Regions from separate parts of the Metabacillus dongyingensis genome, predicted to be linked through region 2. Evidence: predicted binding sites of a transcription regulator. Region 2 holds the regulator's gene; each other region holds the start of a gene.

The links. The regulator LexA, encoded in region 2, represses DNA repair genes until DNA is damaged. The targets are predictions, from matches to a motif close to CGAACATATGTTCG.
Region 1: K8L98_RS05350 (YhjD family protein) is a predicted target of LexA. The motif match lies at 2,886-2,899, and genes of this name have one in related genera.
Region 3: uvrB (excinuclease ABC subunit UvrB) is a predicted target of LexA. The motif match lies at 2,343-2,356, and genes of this name have one in related genera.
Region 4: K8L98_RS06730 (YolD-like family protein) is a predicted target of LexA. The motif match lies at 2,788-2,801, and genes of this name have one in related genera.

What each region holds. Positions count from the first base shown of each region.
Region 1 covers NZ_CP082944.1:1,067,823-1,073,314, reverse strand. Annotated here, with positions in the region: gene addB (helicase-exonuclease AddAB subunit AddB) at 1-712, opposite strand, end outside; gene K8L98_RS05365 (MFS transporter) at 1,205-1,603, shown strand; gene lepB (signal peptidase I) at 1,606-2,109, opposite strand; gene K8L98_RS05355 (TVP38/TMEM64 family protein) at 2,128-2,745, opposite strand; gene K8L98_RS05350 (YhjD family protein) at 2,929-3,291, shown strand; gene K8L98_RS05345 (competence protein ComK) at 3,292-3,864, opposite strand; gene K8L98_RS05340 (MFS transporter) at 3,991-5,205, opposite strand; gene K8L98_RS05335 (5-deoxy-glucuronate isomerase) at 5,350-5,492, opposite strand, start outside.
Region 2 covers NZ_CP082944.1:2,428,879-2,434,370, reverse strand. Annotated here, with positions in the region: gene K8L98_RS12090 (DUF896 domain-containing protein) at 101-331, opposite strand; gene K8L98_RS12085 (YneB family resolvase-like protein) at 399-1,049, opposite strand; gene yneA (cell division suppressor protein YneA) at 1,063-1,377, opposite strand; gene lexA (transcriptional repressor LexA) at 1,536-2,156, shown strand; gene K8L98_RS12070 (magnesium transporter CorA family protein) at 2,254-3,711, shown strand; gene K8L98_RS12065 (DUF6584 family protein) at 4,305-4,793, opposite strand; gene K8L98_RS12060 (LysE family transporter) at 5,028-5,492, opposite strand, start outside.
Region 3 covers NZ_CP082944.1:4,605,054-4,610,545, forward strand. Annotated here, with positions in the region: gene uvrA (excinuclease ABC subunit UvrA) at 1-280, opposite strand, end outside; gene uvrB (excinuclease ABC subunit UvrB) at 288-2,270, opposite strand; gene K8L98_RS22855 (CsbA family protein) at 2,751-2,990, opposite strand; gene K8L98_RS22860 (peptide chain release factor 3) at 3,006-4,595, opposite strand; gene K8L98_RS22865 (HAMP domain-containing sensor histidine kinase) at 4,834-5,492, opposite strand, start outside.
Region 4 covers NZ_CP082944.1:1,362,539-1,368,030, forward strand. Annotated here, with positions in the region: gene K8L98_RS06705 (GNAT family N-acetyltransferase) at 1-68, shown strand, start outside; gene K8L98_RS06710 (FbpB family small basic protein) at 359-487, shown strand; gene K8L98_RS06715 (sporulation protein) at 503-895, shown strand; gene K8L98_RS06720 (TerC family protein) at 900-1,685, shown strand; gene K8L98_RS06725 (MFS transporter) at 1,873-2,649, shown strand; gene K8L98_RS06730 (YolD-like family protein) at 2,841-3,074, shown strand; gene K8L98_RS06735 (hypothetical protein) at 3,382-3,690, opposite strand; gene K8L98_RS06740 (YdcF family protein) at 4,494-5,072, shown strand; gene K8L98_RS06745 (hypothetical protein) at 5,069-5,272, opposite strand.

The sequences.
Region 1 (5,492 bases), 1.4 Mb from region 2:
CCGCTGTAAGTGCAATGGTTACGCTTTTCGCATGATTCATAATTGCCTTGATTACTTCATACTCCTGCGGTGTAAAGCTGTGAAATCCATCTATATAAATATCAGCACTTCGAATATAAGATGATTCAGCAATTTTCTCTGCCAAAAGCTTGAGATAATCCTCTGAATCAACATACGTTCCGCTTAGTTCAATCTCAAGCTGTTTATAAAGGAGGATAACATCATGAAGCTTATCAGCAAGCGCCTTTTCCTGACGGGTGGCATTTACTGACATCCTCTCGAGCTTCTCTTCCATATCCTGCGGCGTGAGGCAATAGCGCTTCAGTTCTGTAATCATCGACTCAATATGTTCGATAAATCCGCTTTTGCTGCTTGCTTTTGCAAAAATTTTAAACTCCTGCTTATGCTGTTCTACAAGCTTCCGGAGCATCATTTGAATCCCTGTGCCAGAAATATGATAACGGCTGATTCCTCCGGTTTCCTGCAGAATCCTCCAGGCCAGACGGCTGAAGCTGAATATTTGAGCCCGCATCATCCCGCCTAAATCAGGCGTCTTAATCAGCTCATATTCAATGCCAAACGTCATTTGATCCGGCACCAAATAAACGATTGGGTCTCCCTCCGGCTGATCAAAAAGATCCATGCGGATTTCATTTAACAGCCGGTGTGTTTTCCCGCTTCCAGATCTCCCTAAAACAAATCTTACTCCCACATTCAGGACCCCTCTCTTAGAAAAGCGCAAGCGCCTTATTCAGCTCCAGCTTGCAGATAAGGAACCGACGGAAAAGTCCGGGCTGGACGTTTTTTGGCGGAGCCTTTCTGAGCGGGGAGTCAGGCGCTTCCGCTTGCCATCATTGATCAAAATTTTATCGTTTCCTATAAAAAGCGCAAGCGCTTTGACCTTACTCTGGGTCTTTAGCCTTTTATCTTTTCTTATCTTTAAAGAATAAAAAGGCATACCATTATGCCTTTTTATTTTTTCATCTATTTCAGTCGTATTCTCTCCCTCTATTTTACTTGAAAAGACATGGGAATACCATTCCCGCACATTTGCCAAGTTTTGCAGAAACAGGAGGTTAACGAAGGCAGAAAAGGGAATAGAATCAATCTGCTTTCATTCTTTTTTTACTCACCGCCATTATGGTCGCAAGCAGCATTTATATGCTTATTCCGATAATCATGAGGAACTGTTTCAAATGAGGTTTTGTTTTGGAGCAAAGCAGCAGGATTAACCGGGGTATTCTTCTCGCTCATCAGTGTTAAGCTGATTATAAAATACGGGAAACTGACTATTGTCAGGTATGCAATGATTGGAATGATCCTTTCATTTATCTTTACATTTTCACGCCCGAACCTTTACATGTCAGCCGGATTTTCTGTCTTATACACGGCATCGCTTTCTGTTTGTATACCCGCAGTCATTTCACTTACCGGCGAATACGGAGGCCGTGGCAGGGCAGCTGCCGTATCCCTCTATTCATTTCTGCTTTTAGCCGGTGCAAGCTTAGGCCCTATAATTGCAGGCATCTTCTCTTTTCATGAAATTCTGTTTTTATTCTCAGTCTTTTACAGCATAGCCGTTCTTTTTACAATCAGAAAATAAGTTCACTCTTTCACTTTCCCGATCACATCATCCTGGCTGATCAATCCGAATTGGCGGCTGTCACGGCTTACGAGACGATTATCCCCCAAAACAAAAAGATAGCCTTCAGGAATTGTTTTTCTTCCGGTGATATCTTTTAATGTAAAGTTCCCTGTTAATCTGCCGAAAGGAGTCCCTTTTTTCTGCGATTTCAAATAGGGTTCTTCCATAGCTTTGCCATTCACGAACAGCTTATCGTTTTTATATGCGAGTTCATCCCCGGGCAAACCGATCACTCTTTTGATATAAGCATCTTCTCCGCCTGGTGCTTTAAACACAACGATATCAAAACGCTTGAAATCAAACAGGCGGTGATTTACCTTATTTATGGACAGCAGATGTCCGGCTGTTAAAGTGGGCTGCATGGAAACACCCTCTACCTTGTAATCAACGAAAACGAGATTTTTCATGGTAATAATGAGCAAGAATGTGATGACAGTTGAAAAAAACCAGTATCTTTTTCTCATCTTAACTCCCCCGTAAATTTAATGATCTCTTTTCTTCTCAAGCATTTTAACATTCATGCGCTTTTCGAGCTGCTTGCCGATCAACCACAATAAAAAAATCACAACAGCGGCAATGACCGTTCTTTCAGGCTGCGTAATCATAGCCCGCAAATCGTAGCCGATGAAACTGATCAAAAAGATCATCACAAACTTTCCGGACAGCACAGCCAAACTGAATTGCCAAATACTCACCTTGGACAGTCCTGCTACGATATTAACTGCTGCAGAAGGCGTAAACGGGAAGCAAAGCAGTAAAAACAAAGGACCAAACCCGTGCCTCTCAAGCCACCCCATCATTCTCTGCACAGATGCGTTCCGGCTGAAAATTCTGAAGAATCTCTCTTGTCCGTATTTACGTATGATCAAAAACAAGATGATTGCCCCAAGACAGCTGCCAATCCAAGAATAAATAAAACCAAACCACAGACCAAACGAATTGGCATTGGCTACAACAAAAACCACTAACGGCAAAAACGGCAGAAATGCTTCAAGCAAAGGCAGGCCTATGCCGAGCAGCGGGCCAAACGAACGGTAATCTTTGAAAAACTCCATCATTCTTTCCATTGTAAAATAATCCAGAAACGCCTCGAGTTCCATGCGGTAAGCTCCTTATATCTTTATCTATGCTATTATTTTACACTTTTGTGTAAAGACTTTAAACATAGAGGAGTATATTGCGGTGTGGGGCATGCATAAAACAGTCTTGCATTTCATAAGCTGATAAAGTAAAATAAAATCGAACATACGTTCTTTTTATAATGTTGAAGCGAGGTTTTTTTGATGACGAGAATTCCCTCAGACCTTCGAGATGCAATTGAAATGTCCATTTACCTCCCGATGACCATTTCCATTTTCAACCGGGACTTATCTATCATTGAACAAAGTCCATTCAAGCTTAAACAGCCCTATCTTAACATCGTGGAAGAATCACTCAAGCTTGCACAAAAGGATCTGACAGTCGTACGCCATGAACTGAAAAAAAACAGCATTAAAGTCAGCCAGGTACAAAGAGATGAAGCATTTACCATGTATTCATTCATCTTTAAAGGCTACGAGGAGCAGCACAATTATTTTAATCCCCGAATACGCAATAAAGTATGCGAACTGATGGAGGATTATTTATTTAAAGTCATAAAAAAGTAATTAGTGCTTGTTCAGCTCCCGAATGATTTGTTCGTAGATGAGGTTAGTCTGCTTTTCCTTTGGAAACAGCAGCAGATTCATTTTACGATGCTCTTCCTCGATACGGGCTGTAATGATCGTTCGCAGCTGGGCTGTCCGGTATAATTGATTTTCAAAAGAAGTGGAAGATACTGAAATCGTCTCACTGCTCCCATTTGTGAAGAAGATTTCTGTATTATCAAAATCAGCTGCTTTATATTGAAGAATATGTGCATGCGAAATCCATGCGCATTGTCTTCTTGAAGAAGAAGACGTTGGAAAGAAAAACATATAATTCCCCGGATCAATGACTATTGGAGGTTTATGTGTAATCCCCATTAGATCTTTCGTGCCGGCTTTGCGGCCTTCATAACTTGAGCCGAAATATGAGCAGCTGCGGTTTACAATATCCTGAGGACTGAGCTTCACAAACAGCTCTTTCTCTACCTCAATTACTCTTGAATACAGCCTCCCCTTGTGCACCTCGGGCAAGATTGCCATCGTAAATCGGTTTGCTATGTAATTATCTAAATACTCTTCTTGCTCATTTCCCAAAAGTTTTCACCTCTTCAATTATATAGGAGTATAGAACTATTTTTAATCTAGCATATCCACCCCCTTTTTTCTACAATTTTACAATATTTTAACAAGATGAGGAAATAAAAATGGAGGTATACAAGATTATGTTGAAACTTGATGCTCCCTTTTATATTTTCTTGATTTCTGGTAAGTTGCACTTTCTGCAGCAGATATCATACCTCCAATGAAGAGCAAAATGGACGACATGATAAAGACGCCCCTGAGGTCCACTTCTCTGGCAATATAGCCTGCTGCTATCGGTCCTGCCACAATTCCGATTGAATAGAGGGACTGATAGAATCCCATTGCCGTTTTGGATCCCGCTTTATGGTTTGTTTTGCTGACTTGGTCCAAGAGAACAGGAAAGATAAAACCAAGGGACAAACCTAATATCGTGTGCAAAAAACAGTAAACAGCCCAATTGTTTGTGCCTCCCATCATTAATAGGGATAAAGCTCCTATAACAAAGCAAATGAACATTATTAAAAAGGGGTTAGTGAAGGATCTTTTTTTCAAAGCAAGCACAACAGGAGCAAGGACGTGCGGTACCATAAAAGCGATGACAAGCAGAAGTATGGCAGCAGCATGATCATTCAGCTCATTAAAATAGACGGATGAAAAACCAAAAATAGTTGTAAAGAGAACAGCGTGGGACAAGAGGGATAAAAGACTTAGTGACCACAATTTCCGATTTTTCACCACATGCTTGACAATTGATTTACCCTGTTTACCTTCCCCTGTTTTGTCTTCTGCCTCCACCGTGTCAGCACTAGACAGGGATAGGACAAGGAAGAGTCCGATTAAAGCAAAAATTCCACCGATCCAGAATAAACTTGTAAAACCCAGAACATCAGCAATCCAGCTGCTGATTGCCATGCTGATCAATTGAGAGGCAACAGTCATTGATTGTAAAATGCCCATTGCTTTTAGTGACCGGCTTTCTTCAAAAGAAGAACTATACCAAATGGTCAGGACTACCCACATGGCAGCTGTAACACCCGCAAGAAACCGTCCGAAAAAGATTGGCATAAAGTCATTCGTCAAGGCCAGCAATAGTGCGCTAATGAATGAAACGGCAAACCCGAAGGCCACCAATAATTTGCTGCTGATTTTATATTTATCCGCCGCGATGCCTAATGGGAATCTGATGATTATTTGCATGATCCCATAGCTGCCCATGATTATTCCTGAGGCATAATATCCCATATCTAATACATCCAAATAAATACTGAATGTTGGGATATAAATATACATCGAAAACCAAAAGCAAAAAACAATACTGAGAAAAACGATATGAAAATTCTGAGGCTGCCGCATTTTATCTTTGATCACCCTAAAACACCTTCCTTCTTCCCCTATTCCATCCCTTGAAACTTCCATGCGCTAAAGCTGATATGTCTTTTTACTGTCAAAAGTCAGAAAAACCTGCACGCTTTTCGAATGCATGCAGGCGGGGAGTATTTATTTTTCCGGCCAGATTTTTGCATCGGGCTCAAGCAGCCATTTATGTTCCTCTTCCATGATTCGTTCTGTCCATGGGCTGTTTTCCAGATGGCGAATCATCCAGCAGAAATACATAGCATATCCCGGTGCAGTAGCCTGAG
Region 2 (5,492 bases):
TAATGAAATGTAATAGTGCATTAAGATGTGTAAGAAACTATTCTAATGTATTATGTGCAAATTGAAAAGGAATACATCACAAATTGACGTATTCCTTTTATTAATGAAGGTTTCGCTTCTTCTCATCTTTTAGTTTTTGAGGTGTTACATCCGTACCGTTTGGGTCGAGGATCGTAACGCCTTTTAATGTATTTTTCATGGAACCGCGAAACACCTGCAGGTATTCCTGTCTCAGGCTTTGCTGTTCTTTTAGTTCTTCAGGTGACAAAGCGCTTGATTTAGCCTTTTTTGAAAGTTCATTGATTCTAGCCATTTTTTCTTTTGAAAGCATAATGGTAACTCCTTTTTGTAGATAGATTCACTATGCTATCGTACTAAAAATGACTGTAAAAGACAACTTATTGGTCTCCTGATTGTTTCATATATTCCTGATATCTTCTATGTACTGTTGCCTTTGAAACATCATGGCCAAAGCCTCTCAAAGTAGCAGCAATTTCTGCAAATGTCAGTTTGTTTTGTTTTAAGCGGACAATTTCTGAAACAGGAAGCTCTTTTTTATCCTTCCCGGGGCTCCCATGAATATTAGACAGGTTATTTTGAGGTTTAAACCCGTTTTGGACCGCACGCTGCATGCCTCTTTTGATTTTCAGATTATGAATCTTTCTCTGATATTCTTCAACAATGCTGACGATTTCAAGCACCATAGAATCAGCTTCTGAGAGCAGAAGCCTGCCGTTATGTGTAACGGAATAAAGTGTTATTCCCTCTTTTAGAAGAAAATGAATGAGTGCAATTCTGGCGTTTCCCCTCCCAAGCCTTGTTTCATCCTGGATCAGGATTGCATCCACCTGCTGATTTTTGATGCAGTCAAACAGTTCAAATATCCCGTCCCTCTCTATATCATAGCCGCTGGCCTGCTCTTCAATCACTTTTACAATATTCATGCTGTGCTGCTCAGAAAGATTTATGAGCTCTTCCTTCTGTCTTAAAAGAGATGTTTCCTGTTCTTCTTTCACTGTGCTGACTCTGCAATAGATGATGGCGTTCAGTGTTCTCACTTCCCTATTTCTTGCTTGCTATTTGATTGACCTCATAAAAGGCTGTCTTCTCAATGGGTATAAAGACTTGTTCACCAGGTTTAATTACTGCAGTCTCCATACCGTTTTTTTCCTGTACCCACTCGACAAAATCTGACTTAGAAAGATTATGATGTTCTTTAAATTTGTCAGCAATACTCCAGATGCTGTCCCCTTCAGTAACTTCTATATTTACGTAGTGATCCATTCTGTCTTTTTCACCAGTATAAGATAAAGCAAAGACAGCAACAATAACGACGATAAAAAATGAGAGTAAATAAGAAAAAGATTCTTTCAACATAATCCCCACCTCGAAATAGAATGTTTGTTCGCACTTTTGATATTTTTAGTATAATGCGAACAAACGTTTCTGTCAACGGATTTTTTCGAACTTATGTTTGTATGCACAGGAAAAACATGCTATAATCAACATAAATTACAGGACGCGAGGTGCATAAGATGACAAAATTATCAAAAAGACAGCAGGATATCTTAAACTTCATCAAATTAGAAGTTCAGAAAAAAGGTTATCCGCCTTCTGTTCGCGAAATTGGCGAAGCTGTCGGCCTTGCTTCTAGTTCAACTGTCCACGGCCACCTGGCCAGGCTAGAGAGCAAGGGACTAATCAGACGCGATCCAACTAAGCCCAGAGCCATTGAAATTTTAGAAGAAGAGACTTCACATATTCCAAGATCAAATGTTATAAATGTTCCGATTATCGGTAAGGTTACAGCGGGTTCCCCTATAACAGCCATCGAAAATGTTGAGGAATATTTTCCGCTTCCTGATACGTTTGCAGCAGCAGATGATCAAGTATTCATGCTCGAGATTATGGGAGACAGTATGATAGAAGCTGGAATTCTGGACGGGGATATGGTAATTGTTAAACAGCAAAAAACAGCAAATAACGGAGATATCGTAGTTGCCATGACAGAAGATGATGAAGCAACAGTAAAACGTTTCTTTAAAGAAAAAGACTTCATTCGCCTTCAGCCTGAAAATTCAACCATGGATCCTATTATTCTGCGAAATGTTTCAATTTTAGGGAAAGTCATTGGGGTTTACCGGAATATTCATTAAAAATCTTTGCTGCTCAGCAAAGATTTTTATTTTGGCGTTTTATGCTCTTTAACAAGGGGAATATATAATAATTGATAAAATTTAGAAGAGGTAACCTATGAATTCCAATATTATTCATGATGAAATAACCATACTGCGAACGAATTGCCAATTCATTTTTCCCTTTTCATGGGCTCAGGACTGCACTAAGGAGTTAATTGAGGAGCTGTTAGCCAACGGGTTTGAATTTTTTTCAATTGAGAATGTTAAACAGCAAAATAAATATTACGGGGAGAGCATTGATATCCCGCATAAACGTTTGAATCATTATTTTATGCCGTACATAGAACAAATCTTATTCCCTGACAAATATAAAGAAAAAGCGATAAACCGTTACTCAAAGCCTTTAAATTTGAAATGCAGACTTGATACTGCACACAATTCATTTTCTTTGAAGGTTCATTCAATTGATATCTACCTTTGTCCTTTCTCTATCGGAATGGTAACGATTCGAACAGACCCTTACAATAACAATGAAGATTTCTCTTTAAGTGATGCACTGGATTTTATGGATCATTTTCGCGTTCTCGAGCCCTCAATTACAGAAGAAAAAGGTACTGTTCTCTATTGTGGTGAAAAACGTTTTGACAAGACTCAGGATTTTATCTTCCAGGACCTTTGTCCATTCATCGTCCCCTTCATAGAAAAAAGCGAGAATGATCAATCAACTTATCTGGGCAGCCTTCCTTATTTTATTGATGAAAGAATGTTCGTATCCAGTTTTTTAATGGCTGCTCCTGATAATCAAATAACAAATAACGATTTATTCAGAATCGGACATATGAATGGATATAAAGAAAAAAAACAGCCATACATCTCTGCAACCAATCAAAAGTACATCGAAAAATACGTAAATGATCATGTTTATGACAGGTGGTCCCCGGATAGTTTTCATATTATCAGCGACCATACATTTACATGCATCAGCAGAGACAGCAAAAATGAAAAACTCATTGCTGAAGAAATGTATGGCCAGCTATATTACAATATGATTCTGCACTTATTTTATAAAATTGTCCTTTTAAAGCTTTCATACAGTTATTCACAGCTCTATATTGACCAAAAACAAGATAAAATGGACAAACTGATCAGATCGATTGCCAATTTTACCGCCAAATATATTTTTTCTGAAATCAGCAGCCGGACTGAGGGACAAGAGCTTTCTGTTTTGATGAAAGATCGCTTTAAAATTGAAACTCTTTACAAAGAGGTAATAAACACGATGGACAGTCTTTATCAAAATCAGGAAAAATTTGCAAGTAAACGTCATAATTCTCTATTGCTGATCTTAACGACTTATACTGTTATTTCCGGGATTTACGGAATGAATCTGGTGATTGAAGACTGGCGGGGGAAAATTGAGTGGAGCAAGCTTGCCGGTTATTCTGTTTTTGAATATATTTCGCTCGTTGTAGCTTTATCAGGTATTGCTGTAGGGAGTGTACTTGCCGGGATTGCAATCATAAGACTGCTTAAAGACTATTTTGATAAGGGAAAATCTGAAAACCTTGACTGAGTAAAGCCGATGCTTTTTTCTATATTAATTACACAAAAACCCCTCAACATCTGCTGAAGGGTTTTTGTGTAATTAATATTGATACATATACTGTTCTCTTTCCCAAGGGTGAACTTGAGTTCTGAACATATACTTTGTGTTTTTTAAGTTTAATTAGGTAATAAAACCTTATTATATCAATACTTTTGAAAAATTAGTGAGTTATTAATTATATTAAAGTTGATACTTTGGTGGTCAAAAAGTGGTCAATTTTGGGGTCAAAAAATTATTGATATTGTATTTAAACATTATATATCTTTTATACTTTATTGAATTGATATGGTCTCGCCTTCAATATCATCTATTTCCACATCGTTACTTTCAAGTTCCTCAAATTTACTCAATATGAATTCCAAATCTTCGTTTAAAACAATATATACCTCCGATTAAAAGCAGATCTTATTTAAAATAGATTATACCATCAAACATAAAAAACATTTTAAAAGTTACCAAATGGCGATTACACTTTGCTGCAATCGCCCCCGATTGTTGAATAACATTTGATTTACATTAAAACATTAGTAGTTTTTGATTAGCTTTCCATTTTTGCTGGATCAAAGCCAATTAAAGAGTGAGTATACTCCTATTATTGCAAAGAGAATTGTTAATATTATTATCGAAAAGCAACCAATAACAAATAATTTATCATACAATGAATCGTCAGGTTCTTCCTGCAGTTTTTCTTTCACTTTATCTTGTACAGGTGAAATTACCTGATCTAATTCCAGGTTTTTTAAAATTTCATTGTCACCTTTAAATTTTAAAGCTCTTGCTATAAGGAAAGGATCATTTCCCATAGTTTTTTCAAATTGAATACAAGCTTGGATCATTTCCGGTGTTTTATTCTTTTCTAAATACCAGTAGCGACCTGCCATTGATGGATATTTTAATGTGAAATAGATGTCCCCCAACTTTCTGCGGAGCTCTAACTCATTTGGGTAAGTTGAAATTAACCCGTGTAGTCTATCCCTTGCTTTGCCTAAATCATTTTTCTTAATGTCCTCTTCAATCTTCTTAATAGTCTTAACTGGTAATTTTTCTATGTAAAACACCTCATTTATCTTCTTAGGATAGTTGCTTCCTAAACTAAACTATCCTATTAGCTAATAGTCAAAGGGCAAACACTCTATGCTGCAATCGCCCCCGATTGTGGAATAAAGGACACGATCCACTATTTGTGAATTGCGCTCGATTGTTGAGATAAATAATACTATTTAAGGCTGTTGAAGCCGGCTTGTGCTTATTAAACTATAGCCTCCGTTAACAAGAAACCTGTTTTATTCTACAAGAATCGAAATTGCACTATACACTAATAACAAAGCCATAATTACATTAAACTGACTTCTATACTTTGATAAAAACGTTTGAAAAATTGAACCAAACACACTCCAACAGAAAGTACTCATAAAACCAACAAAAGCTAGAAATAATGAATAAAATAGTAAGCTGAAATTTGAACTGTGATATGGAAGGATGAAGGTTGAAATTGCAGTTATGCCATATAAAATACCTTTCGGATTTATGAATTGTAAAAGCATACCTGTTAAAAAACTGTTATTCTTGTCCCCATCATTGTCTTTAGCATTATTTTTACCGGTAATAATTTTCATGGCCAGATACAACATATAGATTGCACCTAGGGTAGTCATTATAAATTCAATTTGTGGAATGAAATTTTCAAGCAAAAGATTAAAATAGCTACACAATAACATTATTACAAAGAATCCTGCACCAACTCCTAA
Region 3 (5,492 bases), 2.2 Mb from region 2:
GGCTCGTTGTTTTCTGATCTATAGAAATCGCCGGTGAAAGTCCTTCAATTGAATCAACGTCCGGTTTATCCATTTGACCAAGAAACTGCCGGGCATAAGCAGAAAGAGATTCAACATATCTGCGCTGGCCTTCTGCATAAATCGTATCAAACGCAAGCGACGATTTTCCTGAACCGGATAAGCCAGTCAGAACAACAAGCTTATCCCGCGGAATCGTCACATCTATATTTTTTAAATTGTGAGCTCGCGCACCTTTCACAATAATTTTATCAATAGCCATTCTAGTTTCATCCTTCCGCTTTTAGCTCTAAAATCAGATCGCGAAGCTCAGCTGCACGCTCGAAGTTCAAGCCTTTTGCTGCCTCTTTCATCTCTGCTTCCATTTGTCCGATCACCTTTTCGCGTTCTTTCTTCGTCAGCTTGCCGAGCTTTGGAACTTGTGCATCGAATTCTTCCCCGTCCTCTGGTGCAATCGTAGCCCGTATACCCTCGCGAATTTTTTTCTGTATCGTTTTTGGCTCAATGCCATGTTTTTTATTAAAAGCCTCCTGCGTTTCACGGCGCCGTTTCGTTTCATTCAATGCAATTTCCATTGATTTGGTCATTTTGTCAGCATACATAATAACGTGTCCATTTGAGTTTCTTGCCGCACGTCCAATAGTCTGGATCAGCGATCTCTCAGATCTCAGGAACCCTTCCTTGTCTGCATCCAAAATAGCAACTAGTGATACTTCAGGAATATCAAGACCTTCTCTTAAAAGGTTGATTCCGACTAGAACGTCATACTTACCAAGCCGCAGCTCACGGATGATTTCAATCCGCTCCAGTGTTTTGATTTCAGAATGCAGGTAGTTAACTTTGATGCCTATGTCCTTCAGATAATCCGTCAGGTCCTCCGACATTTTCTTCGTTAATGTTGTGATAAGGACACGTTCATTGCGTTCTGTCCTTGCCTGAATTTCCCCAATCAGGTCATCAATCTGACCCTGAATCGGTCTCACATCAATTGTCGGGTCAAGAAGTCCTGTCGGGCGAATGATTTGCTGAACCATTTCAGGTGTATGGTCAAGCTCATACGGGCCAGGAGTAGCCGATACAAACAGGATGTTATTGATATGCTTTTCAAACTCGTCAAATTGAAGCGGACGGTTATCTTTCGCTGAAGGCAGGCGGAACCCGTGGTCAACGAGAACCTGTTTTCTTGCCTGGTCACCGTTATACATCCCTCTGATCTGAGGCATGGTAACGTGGGACTCATCCACGACAATCATGAAATCTTCAGGAAAGAAATCAAGCAATGTATAAGGAGTGGAACCTGCCGGGCGAAGCGTCAGGTGTCTTGAGTAGTTTTCAATTCCTGAACAAAAGCCCATTTCCCGCATCATTTCAAGATCATAGCGGGTACGCTGTTCAAGGCGCTGCGCTTCTAACAGCTTTCCATTCTCATGAAGCTCTTTCAGCCGTTCATCAAGCTCCTGTTCAATATTTGTAATCGCAACCTTCAGCTTTTCCTCGCGGGTGACGAAGTGGGATGCAGGGAAGATCGAGACATGCTCGCGTTCTCCTTTGATTTCGCCTGTTAAAGCATCCACTTCTCTAATACGGTCAATTTCATCGCCGAAAAACTCAACCCTGATGCACTGCTCATCTCTTGAAGCAGGAAAAATCTCGACTACATCACCGCGCACTCTGAACGTCCCGCGTTTAAAGTCGATATCATTTCTTTCATACTGCACATCAACAAGTCTTCTGAGCAGCTGATTGCGTTCAATCTCCATGCCTGTGCGAAGAGAAACCACCAGATCACGGTATTCTTCAGGTGAACCCAAGCCGTAAATGCACGAGACACTCGCGATGATAATAACATCCCTACGCTCAAATAAAGAGGCTGTTGCGGAGTGTCTGAGCTTATCTATTTCATCATTAATGCTTGCGTCTTTTTCGATGAATGTATCGGTCTGCGGCACATAGGCCTCCGGCTGATAATAATCATAGTAGCTGACGAAGTATTCTACTGCGTTATTTGGAAAAAACTCTTTAAATTCGCTGTATAATTGTCCTGCCAATGTTTTATTATGAGCAATAATCAGCGTCGGTTTGTTTACTTCCTGGATGACGTTTGAAACGGTGAACGTCTTCCCTGTACCTGTAGCACCAAGAAGCGTCTGATGCTTCTTCCCTTCTTTTATGCCCTGGACTAGCTTTTTTATCGCCTCGGGCTGATCGCCCTCTGGCTTATAATTCGAGATTAAATCAAAACGATCGCTCAACAGGAGGACCTCCATTCATATGTAATCAGTATTTATATTTTACCATAAACAGGTGGAAAATCACCAAAAATACGAACTATAGTTCGCATGTTTCTTTCGACATTTTGATTCTATCATTATCGCCGGATTTTTCTATTTAAATGCCTGGCTTATCTTTTTCATTACCTTTTTTGGGCAGCTGGTAAACCGAGAGCAACCTCACGCCCAGCAATTTAGTACCCGCTTACTGTTAAAAGTGCTCTTTTCAACAAGCAGGACTTTCCCAACATATTCCGAGACTTTCTAACTTTATTCCAAGACTTTTAAAATTAATTCCGAGACTTTACGGATTAATTACGAGACTTACCAAAATAATCCCGTACAAATGTGAACAACTGCTTATGACCGTGGAGTTGGGCGATGGAGCTAATCATAAATGCTGGAAACTATACAAATTATGGTGTAAAAAAAACCCGCTCCCAAAGGGAACAGGTTCAAATCTCAATTCGTTTTTTCACGTCTTGTGCGTCTTGCCATTTTCGCAGCATACAAAAATCCTGCGGCGACAGATATCGCATCCAGTACTATGATAATCCATGATTCCATATACCCTTTCGAATAAGCTGCAGCTAAAAGAGCAATGGTCAGGACAGTCGCAACGTAGTGATTATATGAGACTCTGGCAAACAAAGTCAAAATAATAAAAGGCAGAGTCAGGGCCAGAACGGCTTTTAGTAACATGGAATCAGCTCCTGCTTACTTCTCTGAAGCAGAAAAGCTTTGGTAGTCGTTTTCCTGCAGAAGATCGATAAGTTCAATCTCTTTATGATTTTCTTTAAAATGCCTGAAGGTAAAATCATTTTCAAAGAGGACAGCATATTGATCATTGCGGTCGCGCACGAGCAGGCTTCTTGAATCAAAGAAACGTTTTTCGAATTTTTCATTGCCGATCCATCTTGGGATGCGGTCGCCCATAGGAACAAATTCGATCTCAACGTTGTACTCGGCTCTCATACGGTATTCAAATACCTCATATTGAAGCTGTCCGACAGCGCCAAGGATGATGTCGTCCGTTGAATCCTGACGGAAATACTGAATGGCCCCTTCTTGAACCAGCTGGTCAATTCCTTTACGGAACTGCTTTGCCTTCATGACGTTTTTCACGCGCACCTTTTTAAACATCTCCGGCGGAAACTGCGGAAGCTCATCATAATGATAGCCTTCTTTTCCGACCGTCAGTGTATCACCGATTTGGTAAACGTTCGGATCATAGATTCCGATGATGTCGCCAGCGAATGCTTCATCAACCGTTTCTCGGTCTTTAGCCATAAACACCTGCGTCTGGTTCAGCTTAAGCGTTTTATTCGTTCTGCTCAGCTGTACGCTCATGCCGCGCTCAAATCGTCCTGAGCACACCCGAAGAAAGGCGATGCGGTCGCGGTGGGCAGGGTTCATGTTGGCTTGAATTTTAAAGATATAGCCAGAGAATTCTTCTGTCTCAGGTGCAATGAAGCCCTGATTTGTTCTTCTCGGCTGCGGAGGAACGGCATACTGTAAAAACACATCAAAAAATGATTTTACACCAAAGTTAGCAAGCGCACTTCCGAAGAAAACAGGGGTTAATTCCCCGCGCTTAACACGGTCAGCGTCGAATTGATTGCCCGCTTCCTCAAGAAGTTCAAGCTCATCCTTCGTTTCCAAATAAGTTGGATGACTCCCAATTTCGGTTGCATCTACTTCATCTGAAGGAATTATCTCTTCCTGCTCGTTTCCTTTAAATTGAACGACTGTATGCTGCTCGCGGTCAATAATCCCAAGGAATCGCTTGCCCATGCCAATCGGCCAGTTCATCGGATAGGATTCAATTCCAAGCACTTCCTCAATTTCAGAAAGAAGCTCAAGCGGATCTTTTCCTTCGCGGTCCAGCTTATTAATAAATGTAAAAATAGGGATGCCTCTCATGCGGCAGACTTTGAAAAGCTTGATCGTTTGGGGCTCGACCCCTTTTGTAGAGTCGATGATCATCACTACGCTGTCTACTGCCGTAAGCGTACGGTATGTGTCTTCACTGAAATCCTCATGTCCTGGAGTGTCCAGAATGTTTACGTGGAAATCATGGTATGGAAAGCTCATTACACTTGATGTAACAGAAATTCCGCGTTTCTTTTCAATTTCCATCCAGTCAGAAGCCGCAAATTTGCCGGTCTTCTTCCCTTTAACCGTACCTGCTTCACGGATGACTTTACCGAAATATAATAATTTCTCTGTTAACGTCGTCTTTCCCGCATCCGGATGGGAGATGATGGCGAAAGTCCGTCTCTTTGATATTTCTTTATCTATGTTCATTTACATTACCCTCACAAAGTTTACTTCGTTTGAAATATATCATATTTGGAGCAATAGAACAATTTCACTCTGGACTTTCTCATGCTTACACAGGTGCTGTAAAAAAGAGCACATTCACTGCAGCCATCACTAGCGCACCGATAATAATAAATGCTGTATCCTTCTTCTTCATGTTTTTTTCCTCCTACTGCATTGTTTTTACTAGTTTATCAAGTAATTATGTCTAAATTATTAACAATTATAAATCATGTTTTTTATCAGGAAATTTCAGGATGAATTTGGTGCCGTGATCCTTCCTGCTATCAATCACGATTTCTCCCTGATGCAGGTGAACAAGCTGTTTAACAATTGATAATCCCAAACCGAATTCGCCAAATTGATGGCCGGTTCTGGACATATCCGCCTTATAAAAACGCTGCCATATAGATTCAACCTCTTTGGGGTCCATCCCGATACCGGTGTCTTCTATTTCAATAATTGTTTCCTTATATCCCTTTTTTCCGCGCAGCCAAACGGTCCCGCTCTCTGTAAATTGAATACTGTTTTTTGTAATATTAATTAAGATTTGAATGAGGCGGTCATAATCAGCAAAGACCGTTATTTCTTCATTCCCATCAATCTTTAATTCCACCTGTTTTTCCTCTGCCTGAAAAAATAAATGCTCTTTAATAATTTCAAATGCCTCTGTAAGCTGAATTTCTTCTTTGAAAAGCTTCACCTGATTGGAGCGGATTTTTTCATAATCCAGGTTTTCATTCACGAGTCTGATCAGGCGTTTTGCTTCCTGACTGACAAGCTGGATGCCTTTCTCCTTTTCGCCCTCTTCAATCATGTTATTTTTAAGCCCTTCAATTACTCCGCTGATTGTTGTTAAAGGAGTCCTTAGTTCATGAGAGA
Region 4 (5,492 bases), 1.1 Mb from region 2:
TAAAGCCGGGTGCGCTTGATGAAGCATCAGGTACTGTCAAGTATCCGCCTGCTTTTATGAATGTGTGATCTTGACCTGATTATCAAAATTCTCATCATTTAGTGTTGACACAAATTCAGATTGCCTTTAAGATAAGAGTATACAAATCGAATAGTTCTCCTAAAGGGGAGTAGCTTTTACAATAGAGTCGTCATTTCGAAGCATATGCTTCCGGCCCTATTGGCAACCATTACGTTGTTAGCAAGACCTTTACCTATAACGGTAAAGGTCTTTTATTATTTTCCAGATAAAACCTTTGCCGGATTTCAGGCAAAGGTTTTTTTTATTCGAAAAATGTCATGGAAGGTGAGATGAAAAAATGAAAAAAGTCAGAGGTTCAATTGAAAAGCTTATTAGAGAAAACAAAGAGGAGCTGCTTAAAGATAAACGCCAGCTCGAAAAAATTGAAAAACGCATTGATGATAAATATTCAAAAGTAAAATCATAAAGGGAGGATTGTCCAATGATACTCAGAAAATATATGTCGATTTTAGGAATAGGCTCAGCGCAGATTGATCTTATTCTGCCAAAGGAAGAGTTTCAGCCGGGAGAATGCATAAATGGATATTTTTTAATTAAAGGCGGTGTCATTGAGCAGCAGCTGAAACGGATTGATTGTGATTTAGTTATGGCTGATTTGTCATCACGAACTGAAAAGGTTATAGAAACAGCCAATATCTTAACGTCTAAACAAATTGAGTCAGATGAACAGAACCGAATTGATTTTATTTTCCGGTTGCCTAAGGTTTTAGCGGCTTCCGCTGAAGAGAGGTCGTATTACTTTAATACAAGACTTGTTTTTGATGAAGGTGTAATCAGCAAGGATCAGGATTTTATTACGGTAAAGGAGGACTGACTAGATGGAAATGACAATGTTAATGGAATATGGCTGGGTGCTGCTCCTGTTAATTGCGATTGAAGGGCTGCTCGCGGCAGATAATGCCCTTGTGTTAGCCATCATGGTGAAGCATCTTCCTGAAGAGCAGAGAAAGAAAGCCCTATTTTACGGACTTGCAGGGGCATTTGTTTTCCGCTTTGGATCCCTGTTCGCCATTTCTTATCTCGTTGATGTATGGCAGGTTCAGGCAATTGGTGCTCTATACTTGCTGTTCATCGCAGCAAATCATATATTGAGAAAACTTGTTTTTAAGAAAAAAGAAGATGAAGCCAAACCTGACGTCAAGAAAAAGTCTGGATTCTGGGCAACAGTGCTTAAAATTGAACTTGCGGATATTGCCTTTGCGGTTGATTCAATTCTTGCAGCCGTAGCTCTTGCCGTTACCCTTCCAAATACGAGTCTGCCTCAGATTGGCGGCTTGGACGGCGGCAAGTTTCTCGTCATTTTTGCTGGAGGAATCATCGGACTTGTGATCATGCGATTTGCGGCAAACTTCTTTGTGGAGCTGCTTCATAAGAAGCCTGGCCTGGAAATCGCAGCCTTTGGAATCGTGGGATGGGTCGGTGTGAAGCTCTCGGTTTACACGTTGTCTCACCCGGAGCTCGCTGTATTGCCTGAAGGATTCGCTAAATCTCCTCTTTGGAAAATCACATTCTATGTAGTTCTTGTTGGAATTGCATTAGCGGGATGGTTTTTATCAAAAGAGAAAAAGGCAGTAACACCTGTAGATCAAGTGAAAAATGCTTAAAATAGAATCGGTATCTTTTTTGCCATAGCTGGCAAGGAGGATGCCGATTTTTCTTTGCCGGCGAGTTGGAACGGGATTCCGGCGAGTTGGAACATGATTTCCGCGAGTTGGAGTCCTGAACTGCGGGCAGGAAAAGGGTACTGCGGAGAAGAAATTTCAGTGTTTGGAGCGAGTGAAATTACTGACTATGTTTATATTACAAGGAGCGCCTCCATTAATATTAGCTGTGTTATTTGCTTTTCTTGGTGCAGATTCTCCTGAAAAAGACAAGCTTCTTTCGAAAGAAGAGCGGGATTATATTGTTCAAAATCGTACTGCAGAAGTAAAAGAACATGGCTCATTCTTAGATGTGGTGAAAAATTACCGAGTATGGGTCTTCTCATTTATATATTTCTTGTGGATTACCGGTGTGTATAGCTTTGGGTTATGGATGCCAAGCTTGATGAAACAATTGAGCAATAGTGGCATCGGTATAGTAGGCTGGCTGTCAGCTGTTCCATTTATTTTAGCTGCAATTTGCATGTACTACAATTCAGTCTGGTCGGATTCTGTAGGGGAAAATCGGGTTTTATTCGTATCGGTTCCTTTAATGATTGGCGGCTTGGCCCTGGCTATTCAACATTTGGTTGAAGGCGGGATGGTCTTTAATATGATTTTGTTAATAATAGCGGGAATAGGAATTTATTCAGCTTTTGGCCCTTGGTGGGCATGGGCAATGTCCTTCTTCCCGAGCAATCAAGCAGGTACAGCAAATGGATTAATTAATACGTGCGGAAATATTGGAGGTATTGTAGGGCCAATCATTGTTGGAGCAGTAGCGCAAAACAGTGATTTAACGGACGGATTTTATGTGTTAGGCTTTTTCTTAATGGCCGCTTCTATAATGGCTGTCCTTTTTGGAGCAGTGCTTAAATCAAAAAGCGGAATTATAGGTGTTAGTGAAGGAAGTGAAGCAAAAGGGTAAGGGTGATTTGAGGAATTCCCTTTGCTGAGTGCATGAGAAAGAGTTTTCGTTTCTGCGAAAGCTCTTTTTCTTTTTTTAGTACCCTAATTCCTGTCTAGTAATAAAAAGCTGCATTTCAAAAAATGATGATTGAAAATAAGAACAAACATTCGTATACTAAGTAATAAATCTATTATAAAGAAGGTATCCCCATGCTTATGATCCCTAAAGAGAAACGCAACAGCATTCAATTATTAATCAGCGGATCTTTGGAGTTTCATTTTGAGCTATCATTTATTTATCTGCATGGTGATCAGATTGTGCATTTTATCGGCACCGTTCATTACTTGAATGAAGGAACGGACGAGATAAGAGCTGTAAACAGATTTAATGACATCGTCCTGATGCAGCTTACAGACCTTATTGCCATATACAGAGTTACATAATACTTACATTAAGATCTTAGCCCAGCCAATTGTTCACATATGCAGCTATTCCCAAAACAGCTCCAATAGCAGCACCAAAAAATACTAAGGATACGGACTTCACTTCTATGGATTTGCTCTTTTTAACGGTCATAAACGATTCTCCTTAAAATGTAATCTCCTATTATAACTCACAACTTACAAAAAAATTTAAGCTCTTCGTTCAATCTGTTAATTTACGATATATATAAATTATTTTTAATAGGCATATCTACAAAGACATTGGTAATCATGTATGGTTACTTACCTTCTACTTACTTCCATTCTTCTATGTCACAAATTTGTTATCTTCAATCAAGTAATACGATTTCAGCCAGTAAGCATTATTTTCAGCAAACTTCTCTGCAACTTTCCATATATTCTTTTCAGTCAGACTGCTGACGACGAGCATAAGCGGTTCAGGCAATAAATAAGAAAGTTTCTCTCTCTTCATCAAGGAAGAAAAATTTTCAGGTGTAGTGACGACCATGGTATACGTGCAGCCATCTTCAAGCTCCACCAAGATATCAATGATGTCATCTGATGCATTCTTGATTTTACTGAGTGATGTCGGATATGAAATCTCTTTTATTTTCACTATGTCCTCCTGGAAAAAATACAATTATGCTTGTCTGTAAACGACTAATATGTAAGAAAAAACAGGTTTGTCTAATCTATATACGATTATCCGTGCAAAAAGTTTCGTTAAAAAATCGGCCTTTTTAATTTTTATATATGTCATTATCTGGAACTTTTTATCGCCAACAATCGTAATTATTATGAATCCATTTTTAGGGAGGACTATTCAAAGCAAGGCCATTTTAGAATTTACCTGGAGCTTAGATGATGATTTCAGGGTGAAATTACTCTTCCATAAGGTCTGTACATAAGTTCATATTCGGGTGTCCGTTAGAATCTCATAATATTTGAAGAGAGGGAGTGAAAGATTAATGTCCTGGAAATTATTTGGAAAAATAATGATACTAGTCGGAGCAATTGCAATGGGATTAAATGTATTGTTTTTTAAATCGAACGAATATTTTAATCTGGTACGCGGAGTATCATTTGGACTATTTATTTTGGGAATTATCCTAGTCCCGGTATACTCAAAATCTAAAAGTGACTAAGACGGCAGAATTAAAAAAGGTATGACTCAAAATCAGCTTTCTTCATTAGAAAGCATGATTATCTCCTTTGATCAATATTGGAAAGTACTGTTTTGTAATAGGAGAGCATATAATTAATATTCTTGGATTTAATTACCCGACTGATATTCGTCTTATCACTCAAGGTATAAAAAATGACAATTCATATGAGTTCAAAAAAAGAAAATTGCATTCTTGAAAAAACAGCAAAAAATTTTTTTTTATAACTTTTTAACCAAGAAATGGGCGAACATGAATGAAAATAAAGATGCCATTTAGAAAGATTCTTTTCACACTGCTAGCAATTGGCCTTATTTATACTGGCTTTTTACATTACAACATCCACAGATACAGTTCAGAAAAGCCGATTGAAGACGCTGATTATTTAATCGTGCTAGGTGCAAAGGTAAATGGCACGGTTCCGTCGCTTGCCCTGCAATACCGGGCGGATGCAGCAGCAGAGTATTTAATAGAAAATCCAAATACGATTGTGGTTGCTTCAGGGGGACAGGGGCCAGGCGAAGAAATAACGGAAGCAGAGGCCATCAGCAGAATCCTGCAAGATCATGGAATAGAGAAATCCCGTATAATATTAGAATCAAAGTCTACAAGTACGATAGAAAATTTGACCTTCTCGAAAGCAATGCTCCCGCCAAGTGCGAAAAAAGGTCTCATTGTTACAAATGATTTCCACATCTACCGTTCATGCATGGCTGCAAAAGATCTTGGTCTTGATGCCAAAGGGCTCGCAGCTAAAACGCCGAAAGCGGCTGTCTTAAAATCTTATACAAGAGAATATTTAGCCATCACAAATTACTATGTAAAGAGCCGTTAAGAGGCAAAATAAAAAGAACCATCTTTTCCGTCTCCCTGGAAATGGTTCTTGTATTTTTGCTTATATAGCTGCTCTTTTTTTGTTTTTGTTTGTCTAGTGCGCAAATCCTGAAAAATAAATGGGCTTCTTCCAGCCTCCGGATTTCTTTCTCCTTCACGCATTTTCTTCAATCGCTGTTTCTTTGCCTTAGATTGACTCATACTTAAACACTCCTTGTCATGTATTTCTATTAGTATACGAGGAAGTGAGCCTTTTTGTACAGTAAATGGAAAAATCAATTAAATGAGAGACGGAATAAAAATCACTGCTTGCAAATAAAGCAGTGATTTTTATATTTTTATTAATGTTCAGTATTTATAAATAACTCAAAATTGTTTGACTATTATATTCTAAAAAATGTATAATTCTAGAGATGAAAAT